One region of the Rhodoferax sp. RT4P68 genome, then DNA from elsewhere that is predicted to be linked to it. Evidence: predicted binding sites of a transcription regulator. Region 1 holds the regulator's gene; the other holds the start of a gene.
The links. The regulator LexA, encoded in region 1, represses DNA repair genes until DNA is damaged. The targets are predictions, from matches to a motif close to ACTGTATNNNNATACAGT.

Region 1 (5,967 bases):
AGCCCGTGGTGGGGCTGGTGCTGCGCGCCCTGTGCGGCCAGCAGGGGTCGCGCCGCTACGATTTCCTTCCTGAGTTTCCGCCGGAATTGTTGGCCAACCAGGCGCCGGTCGCTGTGGTGCCGGATGTCTCGACACTGACTCCCGGGCCGGTTGAAGCAAACACGACCAACGGGGTGGGCGCGATCGCGACGCCCGTACCTTCGCGGGCACCGGTGCCATTGGCACGTCCACCGGCGGCGTCGGCGCCTGCTGCCGAGGCGCCTTCCGCGGCCCAGGATGCGCGGCCCACGCCGGCACCGCCTCCTTCCGTCGTCCGCGCTCCTTCCGCAGCGCCGCGTCCTGCGGCACCGCGCCCAGTCCAACGGCCCAGGCCCCGTCCTGCTCCCGCAGTCCAGGCCGCAGCTCCGAAGGCGGCACCCGCACCAGCCAAAGCACCGGCGCCCGCGCCAGCCGTGGCGAGCGCCGACGCCGCGCCGGGAACCAGTGCCGGAAGCCCACGCCTGACCTTGGACGCACCTGGCGACCGACCCGCCTTGCGCGGCACTGTCGCGTTGGGTGCAGCGCCGGCCGAAAGCCTGCCGCAGCGCGCCGAGGCCGCTGCCGCATGGCGTGCCTTGAACGCCAGCCCTGAAGAAGCGCTGCGTGCCGCCGAGCGGTTGCAGGCACTGGAGACACAGGAAAAGGCCGCGCGCGATGCGCGCCAGAAGGCCGAGGCCGCACTGCTGGCACGGCTGGAGCGCGCCGAGCGCAGGCTGGACGAGGCCGAGAACAACCGCGTCGACATCGCCATCGTCTACGGCATGCTGGCGCTGCTGCTGGCCGCCATCGCCGCCGCCGCTTTCTTCTGGAGCCGCGCTCGCAAGAGTGCGCAGGAAGCCGCGCACTGGGCGCAAGGCGCAGCCGCCGGGTCGCATGGCGTCGATGCGCGCCAAAGCATGCAGCCGTCCACTCGGCAGGCTACACGCGATGGCGTGGACAGCGCCTTGCTGTCCGCACCGGGCGATGTCTGGGCGCCATCGCCCAAGCCTTCCGCAGCAGTGCCCGCCCCGGCACCCACGCCGCGGCCGCTGCCAATTCCGTTCCCCATCGCCAGCGCGCCCCGCGAGCGTGGGCTGGGCACCGATGCTGCGCTGATGCGCGCAGCCAACCCGGAAGATTTTCTGGACGCGCAGCAGCACGCAGACTTCTTTGTCTCGCTGGGCCAGTACGACCAGGCGATCGAGGTGCTGAAGAAGCACATCGACGACAACGCGGAAATGAGCCCGCTGGCGTATCTGGAGTTGATGAAGATCTACCACACGCTCAGCCGCCAGAGCGACTACAACGCCGCGCGCCAGGACTTCCACGCCCACTTCAATGCGCGCGTGCCGAATTTCGCAGCGTTCACGGACGAGGGCATCGGCCTGGACGACTACCCGGCCACGATGCTGAGCATCGAGACCGCCTGGGGCACGCCGCGCGTGTTGGACACGATCGAGGCCAACATATTCCGGGCCGAGGGCGACCCGGGCAAACCGCTGGATCTTGCCGCCTACCGCGATCTGCTGCTGCTGTATGCGGTGGCCAAAACCCTGGCGCGCACCGACGAGGAATCGACGGGCGACATGGCAGGCCGCCTGCCGGGCCTGGGCGGTGGGTCGAGCGATTCGTCGTTCATGCCGCAGCGCCTGACCCGGCCGGATTTCACGGCGTCGCTCAACACGCCGGATTCGAGCTTCGCGCGCTCTGCGGCCGCGCCGCTGACTGGTAGTGCAGCCGCTGCAGCAGCTGCGGCCTCCGCTGCAGCCGTGGCAGCCTCCTGGGCCGAGCCCGAACTCGATTCGGCGCCAACGCCGCTGGGCGGCCAGGATGCCGGTCTGGCGCTCGATCTGGATCTGTCGAACTCGTTGTCGCTGGCGCTGGACGACGCGCCGGCTTATCCGCAGATTCAAGCGCCACGGCTCTCGCCTGTGTCCGAGGTGGATATCGATCTGCCGCTGCTGGAGATGGAGATCGAGCCCGAGACCGGCATGCAGACCAACCCTGCGCTGTTGGGCGAAACCGCGCCACAGCCGCCGGTGGCGGTTCCGCCATCCAAGCCGGAGTTCGACAGCGGCATGATCGATTTCGACCTGTTCGATCCGAACACGGAAGCTCGGATCGCACCCAAGTCGACGCGGTGATGGGGCGGGGCTGGTTGCGTTTGGCGCTTGGCGTTTAGCGCCGAACCTGCAGTGAACCCGGGTTCACGATATTGGTCGGCGTGCCCTTGATGAAGTTCAGCACGTTGTCGAAGGCGGCATTGAAATACATCTCGTAGCTTTGCAGTTCCACATAGCCGATGTGTGGGGTGCAGATGCAGTTTTCTAGCCGCAACAGCGCATGGCCCTGCAAGATGGGCTCGCTCTCGAACACGTCGACGGCGGCCATGCCCGGCCGGCCGCGGTTCAGGCCTGCCAGCAGGGCGTCTGTCTCGATCAGCTCAGCGCGCGAGGTGTTGACCAGCAGCGATGTGGGCTTCATGCGCGACAAGTCCTCCAACGTGACGATGCCGCGCGTCTCCTCGTTCAGGCGCAGGTGCAGGGAGACGACGTCGCAGTTGGCAAACAGTTCCTGCTGACTGGAGGCGACGTGGTGGCCATCGGCAGCTGCGCGCTCGCACGATCCGGCACGGCCCCATACCAGCACGCGCATGCCGAACGCGCGAGCGTAGGTGCTGACGATCTGCCCGATGCGGCCATAGCCGAAGATGCCCAGGGTCTTTTCCCGCAGCACGGTGCCCAGGCCGAAGTTCGCCGGCATCGATGCGGTCTTCAACCCGGACTGCTGCCACGCGCCGTGCTTGAGGTTGCCGATGTACTGCGGCAGCCGCTTGGTCGCAGCCATGATCAGAGCCCAGGTCAGCTCTGCAGGCGCCACTGGCGAACCCACGCCTTCGGCCACGGCGATGCCGCGCTCGGTGCAGGCCGCCACGTCCACGTGGGCACCGACACGGCCGGTCTGGGCGATCAGCTTGAGCTTGGGCAGTTTCTCGATCAACAGGCGATTCAGGTGCGTACGCTCGCGGATCAGCACGATGATGTCCGCATCGCGCAGCCGCACCGAAAGCTGGCCTAGTCCCTTGATCGTATTGGTGAAGACCTTGGCCGCGTAGGGATCGAGCTTGGCAGCGCAATCGAGCTTGCGCACCGCGTCCTGGTAGTCATCGAGGATCACAATGTTCATGCGGGCATTGTGCCTCGCGTGCCGTGCAGAGCCGGCCAGCCAGACGGCTTCGACGGGGCTGCCGTCCGGGCTGGCGGCCGTGTGACATCGGCGTGTTGGCCGGCGTGTTGGCCGGCGTGTCAGCCGGTGCGTCGGCCGGTGCGTCAGCCGACGACGCAACGCTCGGCGCCGTCAGTCAGCTGCGGTCGAAACCGCTGGCCGCTTCTGCAGCGGCCAGCCGGTCCAGTTCGGCGCAGACATCGGCCATACGGCCGGAGATCACCATGCGGCCCGCCGCGTTGCGCGCCTGGTGGGGCTCGACGACACGCAGCACCCGCAGTGGCATCGTCGCGCCGGCCCGATGCGGCCCGCGCTCTGTCAGCCGGTCGCTCCGGTTGGCAGCGCTGGCCCATCTGCCGAGCAAGCGGCGCGCCAGACGGGCGACGCGGTGCCGCGCTGCAGGCTGCACCGGCGGCGTGCCGCTCCGGTGCACTCGGGCTGGCGCAGTGCTGCTGGCACGGCCAAGCTGTGGCCAGTGCAGTTCGAGCCACGCAGGCAGGGCTTGAACCACGCGAGCGGCTGCGAAGATTGCGATTCCCATGTCAACTCCTCTCCCCGAAATAAGGGGGTGTACACAGGCAGGATTGGTCGATAAGCCCGCAGCGAGAGGGTTGTCGTGCCACTGCACGGCCAAACGCCCGCCACCTCGCGCTGCGGACAAGTACGTACCGCTTACATCAGCATGGTGTTGCGGATCAGGCCGACGGCCAGACCTTCGATTTCGAACGGCTCACCGGGCTCCACGACGATGGTCGGATAGTCCGGGTTTTCGGGTAGCAACTCGATGTTGTCCTTGTTGCGCCGGTAGCGCTTGACCGTGACTTCGTCGCCGATGCGGGCGACGACGATCTGACCGCTCTTGGCGTCTTTGGTGGCACGCACTGCCAGCAGGTCACCGTCCATGATGCCGATGTCGCGCATGGACATACCGCGCACGCGTAACAGGTAATCGGGCTTGTGCTGGAACAGGCTGCTTTCGACGTAATAGGTCTGGTCCACATGCTCCTGCGCCAGGATCGGCGAGCCGGCCGCCACACGGCCGATCAAGGGCAGTGCCAGCTGAGCCAGCTCTTGCAGCGGCAACATGAATTGCTTGTTGCGCGCGGCGTGCAGAGAGCGCAGCATGTCGCCGCGCAACCGGATGCCGCGAGATGTCCCGCTCACCAATTCGATGGCGCCCTTGCGCGCCAGGGCCTGCAGGTGCTCTTCAGCCGCGTTGGCGGACTTGAACCCCAGTTCGCTGGCGATCTCTGCGCGAGTCGGGGGCGCGCCGGTGTTGGCAATGGCGGACTGGATCAATTCCAGAATCTGTTGCTGCCGAGCCGTGAGCTTGACAGGGAAGGCATTGGACGAAGCGTCGGACATGGCATTTCCTTTCGGGCTGGAGCAGTTCTGTTGATATTTCCAGTATCTGTATTTTTAACCAGTTTTCTGCACTGTGCAAGCATTCGCTGCAGCTTGCCCACCTCGGTCGGGATTTCGTGGCTTCCTGCAACGGGGGTACGGAGGCGTCAGTGGCCGTTGCCTGCCACGGCCGTCGTGCAATGGATTGCGCATGCGGACCCACCCGCGCAGGCAGGGCGTGCTGACCTGCGCAGTCCTGCGCTTCGAGAGTGTCTTGTGGGAGCGTGAAGGTTAGCGGCACGGGCTTGCATCCGTGCATCGGCAGTCGGCGCAGGCAGTCCGGCAACGCCGCCTGCACTGTGGCGAGCCTGAATATCAAACCGTGTTGTCAGCGCTGCCATGAGCACTGCACGTTTCGGGCCGTACGGCCGCAAGTTGACTGGCCGTGCCTCGCATGCTGCGACGCCTCGAACGTCCGCCCGTCGAACCGCCGTCAGGCAGCAGGCAGCGTGCGCCTGGTGGCCGTCAGTCGGCCAGGGCTGCCAGCGCGCGCGCGGTGATCTCGTCGACCGTGCCCGTGCCCGAGATGCTGCGGTATTTGGGTGCCTGCGCCGGGTCGGCTGCAGCCCATTTGGCGTAGTACTCGACCAACGGTCGGGTCTGTGCGCTGTAGACCTCCAGGCGCTTCGCGACGGTCTCCTCGCGATCGTCGTCGCGCTGCACCAGAGGCTCGCCCGTGACGTCGTCGACGCCCTCGACCTTGGGGGGGTTGAACTTGGCGTGGTACGTGCGGCCCGACGGCGCGTGCGAGCGGCGCCCGCTCATGCGTTCGATGATGGCGTCGAAGGGAACGTCGATTTCCAGCACGTAGTCGAGCTTCACGCCCGCGGCCTTCATCGCGTCGGCCTGGGGGATGGTGCGGGGGAAACCGTCGAACAGGAATCCGTTGGCGCAGTCCGGCGCGGTGATGCGCTCCTTGACCAGGCCGATGATGATGTCGTCCCCCACAAGGGCACCCGAATCCATGACCGATTTGGCCTGCACGCCCAACGGGCTGCCCGCCTTGACCGCAGCGCGCAACATGTCGCCAGTGGAGATCTGGGGAATCCCGAACTTTCTGCAGATGAAGGTGGCTTGCGTGCCTTTGCCGGCGCCCGGCGCGCCCAACAGAATCAGTCTCATGGATGTCCTCGGATGTTGTGAAGCTCGCGACACTGCTGGCAGAGCGTGCCGCCGCAGTGTTTCATGCGACCGAGGATAGCATGCGACCTTCCGTGATTTGCGCTCTTGACGCCGGCCCGCACGTCCCCCAGGCGCCTGCGGCGAACGGTTAGAACAGCCGCCGCACGCGCTCCAGGTCTTGCGGAGTGTCCACGCCCA
Region 2 (5,967 bases), 320 kb from region 1:
GGCCCGTCCCCCTGCTACATCAACGATGGCGATTACGTCGGCGGCTTCAGTCGAGCCGACATCAACTCGTTGTTGGAAACGCTGGAGTCAAACTATCTTGGCTGGGCCAGCAACATGGCACCCGCCATCATGGGCACGCCTGGAAAGCCGGAGCTTGGCATAGAACTGACCAATTCGTTCTGTCGCACGGACCCGGACATTGCCAAGCAGTTCGCGCGTGTGACCTTTCTGGCGGACAACCGCGCAGACCTGTCGAAACTGACTGCGCCGACGCTCATCGTCCAGTCCAGCGACGACTTCATCGCACCCATCGCGGTCGGCGAGTACATGCACCGAACGCTGTCCGATGCGCGGCTCACTGTCGTCGACAACGTTGGCCATTGCCCCCATTTGAGTGCGCCGTGTGCGAGCATCGAAGCAATCGACACGTTTCTTGAAGAGCTGGGTTACGGGTGACCGAGGCGCGCCCGTCCCTGCCGAGCGCAGCGGAACTGTTCGAACAGTTTCCGGTCGGCCTTTTGGTGCTGGCCGCCAACGGCACCATTTTGAAAGTCAACAACACTTTTTGCGCGTGGCTGGATGTGGATCCGGCTGAATTGGTGGGGCGTAAGCGACTGCAGGAACTCTTCACCGTCGGCGGACGCATCTTCCACCAAACGCATTGGCTCCCAATACTGGAAATGCAAGGCTCCTTGTCCGAGGTCAAGCTGGACATGCTGCGACAGGACGGGAGCACCTTTCCGGTCATGCTCAACGTCATCCGGCGCGTGCGCGACGGCGGCACGCTGGACCAAGTCTCCGTTTCCATGGCGGAGGAGCGAAACAAGTATGAAAAGGAACTGCTGATCGCGCGCAAACGAGCCGACGCGTTGTTGGCCAGTGAGCGCGAATTTCAGGAGCGACTCAAAGTCACGCAGTCCCGCTTGCGGCAAGCGCTTCGGCTCGGCTCGCTGTACCTTTGGGAAATGGACCTGTCCACAGGGCGGCAGCACTACGACGACGAGGTGGCATCTCTGCTGGGCTTCGAGGCACCACAGCCCATCGCCGAAGCAGCCTTTCGGGAGCGCATTCTTCCGGCGGACCAGGAGCTTGAGCGGCAGTCGCTCCAGGCCGCCATCACGAACACGCAGGTCTACCATTGCACTTACCGGCTGACCGATGCATCGGGCAGACTGCGCACGGTGGAATCCTCCGGCAATGTGCTGCAGGATGGCGACGGAACACCGACACGCATAGTCGGCGTGCTTAGCGACATCACTGACATCTGGCAACAGCGCGAACAGGCCAAAGACCGTGCACTCCTTGCGGAGCAGATGGTCGGCATTGTGAGCCACGACCTGCGCACACCGCTGTCGGCCATTCTCGTTGGCACGGAGATGCTGGCACGAGGCGAAACCGCAGAGGGCAAAGTGCGCATGGCAGCGCGCGTAGCGCAGTCCGCCCGCCGCGCCCAAAGGCTGGTCGAGGACTTGCTGGACTTCACCCTGGTACGGGTTGGCCGGGGGCTAGCAGTCCAGCGCCGAAAGTCGGACCTGCATGCCCTGGTCGCGTCAACAGTCGATGAGCTTGCCCTCAGCGCCCCGGGTCGGCTGCTGCACTGCACCCATCTTGGCGAGGGTGCTTGCTCTCTGGACCCTGACCGCGTCGCGCAGATGATCGGTAACCTCGTCAGCAATGCGTACACCCACGGTGCGTCGGACAAGCCGATTGCGATCCAATCCGAGGTGTGCGCGGGTGTCGTTCGCGTCTCTGTGTCGAACCAGGGAAATCCGATCCCTCCCGATCTGCAGGCCCGCATTTTCGAGCCCATGGTGCGCGGTGGCAGCGGGAACGGTGGTGCCCGCAGTGTTGGACTCGGCCTTTACATCGTTCGGGCCATCGCGCTCGCCCATGGCGGGGAGGTTGCGGTCAGCTCGAGCGCAGAAGGAACGACCTTCACGGTTACGTTTCCCCTATAAGGAGCAAGCTGACCGGATGCATGGTCCTGCAGTCCTCCGCCTGCACGGCGCTGTGACCTCGCCCCCGGAAAACCTACGGCAAGCGTCCGGACACACTATCTTTACGACGGCCGCAGGCCCCGTCCGGCGGTCAAGCTCGCCGGTGTACAGCTGCGCGGCAGTAAACTACTCAACGATGCGATGGTTCGGATGCGCCAGCAGCCGCTCGAGCACGTCCTTGAGGTGCGTCCGATCGCCAAGGGTCCGAATGTTCGACGGCTCTGCCTATCAGAGCAATGAACCCGATCCCTGAACTGCAATGTTCACGGTATCTTCCGTCCTAGTGGGTGCGGGCCTCAAGGCCCGGTGTATTCTGTGCGGGGCGCGTTGCAGCCGAGCCGGCCCAGCAACGCCTGTTGACGGATCCTTGGAGCAGTTCCCAACTGCGTCTTGGTCTGCGACCAGGATCGAGAAAGCGAACGAGGTCGCTCTTGGCATGTCTGCAGGCCCACTCATCGCATCGAGCGCCTCCAGTCCCACGGGGCCACCTGCCGGGGCTCAGACCACAGACCGGCCTGCTTCGCCCTGGCGACACTCTCAGCATGTTCGTACTGCATGCGCGCCTCATGCGTCTGGTCGCGCGCATAGGCGCGGTACCACCACGCCCATCCCTGCGTGATCATGGCGTGTCCCACATCGATCGTCTGTGGGCCGTTCGGCACCCAAGCTGGAGCAACCCTCGCGACGCACAGCATGCGGCCGAAACGGTCCTTCTTCGGGCATTCCAAGACGGCCGGCCGGCCGAATGTCATCGCGGCCAGTGCGGCGCGCGACCGTGTGCCGAACGGTTGGCCCTTCTCCGGCGCATCGATGCCAGACAAGCGTACCTTGAGCTGTTCGTAGGCGCCGAGTGAGCCACACCGCGCAGTCAACGTGTCCCCGTCGCTCACCCCCACGACCAGACAATCCCGGACTCCACCCCAGGATGTGGATGCAGTCACGAGGACAACAGCTGCGAGGATGGCACGGCGCGACGCCCGACTCCGTCGCTTGAGCGCGCCAAGACCTCCGTGGGAGACGCGGTGCGGCTGGGCAGTCCAGTTGTCAAAGTTCACGAGCATGGTCCAGATGCTACGCCATATACTGGATGGGTGAACAGTATCGACGGCGCCACCCACCCCACACCTTTGGACGTCAGCACCATGTTGCTGCCGGTGGCTGGGCACGTGGTCCATGCCGGGTTTCCATCGCCCGCCGACGACTTTCTGGTGCAGCGGATCGACCTCACCCGCGAGTTGATCACCCACCCTCAAGCCACGTTTCTGCTTCGCGTCAGTGGCGACAGCATGAAGGACGCGGGCATCTTTGACGGGGACATGCTGGTCGTCAACAAAGCCCTGAAGCCGCGGCACGGCCATGTGGTGGTCGCCGTCGTGGACGGTGATTTCACGGTCAAGTTTTTGTACCAACGCGCCGGCCGCGTCAAGTTGCGACCGGCGAACCCCACGTTTCCTGATATCACCCCCCGCGAGGGTCAAACGCTCGAGGTGTGGGGCGTCGTGACCTGCGCCATCAAGCGCTTCACGTGAGTCGCTGATGTACGCGCTGGTCGATGGCAACAACTTCTATGTGAGTTGCGAGCGCGTGTTTCGTCCCAGCCTGGAAGGCCGGCCCGTCGTCGTCCTGTCGAACAACGACGGCTGCGCCATTGCAAGGAGCAACGAGGCCAAGGCGTTGGGGATCAAGATGGGCGCGCCGTGGTTCCAGATTCGGCACTTGGAAGAAGCGGAGGGCCTCGTGGCCTTGTCCGCCAACTTCACGTTGTATGGGGACATGAGCGACCGAATGATGAGCCTTGCGGCGGGTCTAGGTCATGCGCAGGAGATTTACAGCATCGACGAATCGTTCATCGACCTGTCGGGCATGCGCGGCGATTTGACGGACCGAGCCCGCCGGATCCGAGCGCGCATCCATGCGTGGGTCGGCATCCCCTGCGGCGTTGGCATCGGCACCACGAAGACGCTGGCCAAGCTGGCCAATCACATTGCCAAGACCGCGGAGCGCAAGCCAGACAGCTATCCAGCAGAACACGCGCAAGTGTGCAACTTGTGCACTTTGACCGGGGCGCAAGTAGACGACTTGTTCGCGCTGACCGAGGTCGGTGAGGTCTGGGGAGTTGGCCGGCGCATCGCTGCCCAGTTGCAGGCCGGGGGCGTGAAGACGGTCCTGGACCTCGTTCGCATGGACCCCGCCACGGTGCGCAGCCGGTGGAGCGTTGTCCTGGAGCGCACCGTCCGGGAGCTCCAAGGGCTCTCGTGCGTGGATTTCGAGGACGCGCCGGTACCCAAAAAGCAGATCGCGTGCACGCGTTCGTTCGGCCGCACGATCAAGGACTTGCCGCAGTTGCTCGAAGCAGTGTCCGAGTTCGCGACGCGCGCGGGCGAGAAACTGCGACGCCAGACCAGCGTCGCCGGTCAGCTGCTGGTGTTCGCCCACACGTCACCGCACCGCCCTGGGCCGCGGTTCCACAAAACGGTGACGGTTCCCTTGCGCAGGCCGACAGCGGAAACGCCACTGCTGGTGCAGGCAGCCGTGCGCGGCATGCGGCAGATCTTCGAGCCAGGCTTCGACCTCGTGAAAGCCGGCGTGATGTTGCTCGACCTGGCGCCGGCCGGGCGCCTCCAAGGCGAACTTGCGCTGGACGAGGAGGTCCGCGATGAGCACCGGGAACGGCTCATGACCGCGATGGACACGTTGAACGGTCGCTACGGCAAGGGCACGTTGCACGTGGCCTGCACGGGAGCCAGCAATCCGCGCGAGTGGACGATGCGTCAAGACCGCAAGACGCCGAACTACACCACCGCTTGGAGTGATGTGCCGGTGGCGCGGGCATAAAACGCTGCGATCTCGTGTGTGTTTGGGTTGCACCTCCGTGAGTGTGCTGATCTCGGGCAGGAGCGCCAACCCGGGTGGCTCGTCTGTTTTGGCGTGAATGCTTACGAATGCGGAGTCATCCAGCGCGGCACATCAAAGCTCATGATGGTGTCGTTCCACAGGCCGTCGATCACGCGATCGTCCGTGTGTGGGGCACAGAGCGGCGCCACAACGCCCTTCAACCCACTCAGCCGGGCTGGTGCTCCGCACACGATGCACAGCCGCTCCGTCGCATCTCGGGCGTCCTTCACCAGGCGGTAGATGTGGCGAGCCTCCCTGTCGTCAGGGCCCGGCTCGTCGAAGAAATTCGGGTGGCCCCTGATTTCATCGGGGATGATCACGTGCTGGCCGTCGATGTTGTAGCCGTACCGCGCTCCACCGTTGCGTTCTTCAGCGTAGCGCCAATGGAATTCCCGCTTGTCGACATCGAGCACCGCGTCGATTGCGCTACACAGCCTGGAGAAGGCTGGAACCCACCCACAGTAGAGCCAAAGATGCGAAATCTGGTTCTGTTGAAACATGTAGGGATGCCGGTTCCTCAAGGTGCGCAGCGGAAGCGGATCGAACTGCGGCCAGGAAGTCGGCGGCGAAGAACCGCGAGCGAAGGAGGAGCGTTGTGCGAAATCGGTTGAAGCCATTGAATTCCTAAACATTTATGTTCTGGATTCATGGCATTCTAAATGCGCCAATCCGCGGGTGCCAAGGAAGCCCCCACCTGTTCTCCCGACCTCTGACCTTCCAAGAGCCTTTCGTTCGGTGCGGGTTGCCAAGGGAATCGCCCAGGTCTCCTTCGCGACGGTGTCCTCCATGGCTCACGTCAGCAGGATCGAGCGCGGCACCAGCGTCCCGACCTTGGGCAAGATCGAGGCCTTGGCGGAGGTCATGGACGTTCATCCGATGACGGTGCTTGCCTTGAGCTACATGTCGGCGCCGCAGCCGAAGGCGTTACAGGCTCTGTTCGAGCGGATCGCCAGCGAAATCGAGGGGCTCGAACTAGAGAAGTTTTCGGATTCGACGCTTACGCCAGGTGCGAAGCCCAAGAGCCGATAGCGGTGCTGCTGGCTCCGACCCGTGCTGCGCAAACGTGGCGACTTTT

Region 2: AC099J_RS15855 (LexA family protein) is a predicted target of LexA. The motif match lies at 3,080-3,097, and genes of this name have one in related genera.

The regions. Positions count from the first base shown of each region.
Region 1 covers NZ_JBWMBB010000006.1:25,989-31,955, forward strand. The annotation lists gene AC099J_RS14410 (hypothetical protein) at 534-2,162, shown strand; gene AC099J_RS14415 (D-2-hydroxyacid dehydrogenase family protein) at 2,197-3,204, opposite strand; gene AC099J_RS14420 (hypothetical protein) at 3,380-3,784, opposite strand; gene lexA (transcriptional repressor LexA) at 3,916-4,608, opposite strand; gene adk (adenylate kinase) at 5,113-5,769, opposite strand; gene kdsB (3-deoxy-manno-octulosonate cytidylyltransferase) at 5,918-5,967, opposite strand, start outside.
Region 2 covers NZ_JBWMBB010000006.1:344,362-350,328, reverse strand. The annotation lists gene AC099J_RS15870 (alpha/beta fold hydrolase) at 1-456, shown strand, start outside; gene AC099J_RS15865 (sensor histidine kinase) at 453-1,958, shown strand; gene AC099J_RS15860 (thermonuclease family protein) at 2,450-2,818, opposite strand; gene AC099J_RS15855 (LexA family protein) at 3,140-3,526, shown strand; gene AC099J_RS15850 (Y-family DNA polymerase) at 3,534-4,832, shown strand; gene AC099J_RS15845 (hypothetical protein) at 4,934-5,509, opposite strand; gene AC099J_RS15840 (helix-turn-helix domain-containing protein) at 5,628-5,921, shown strand.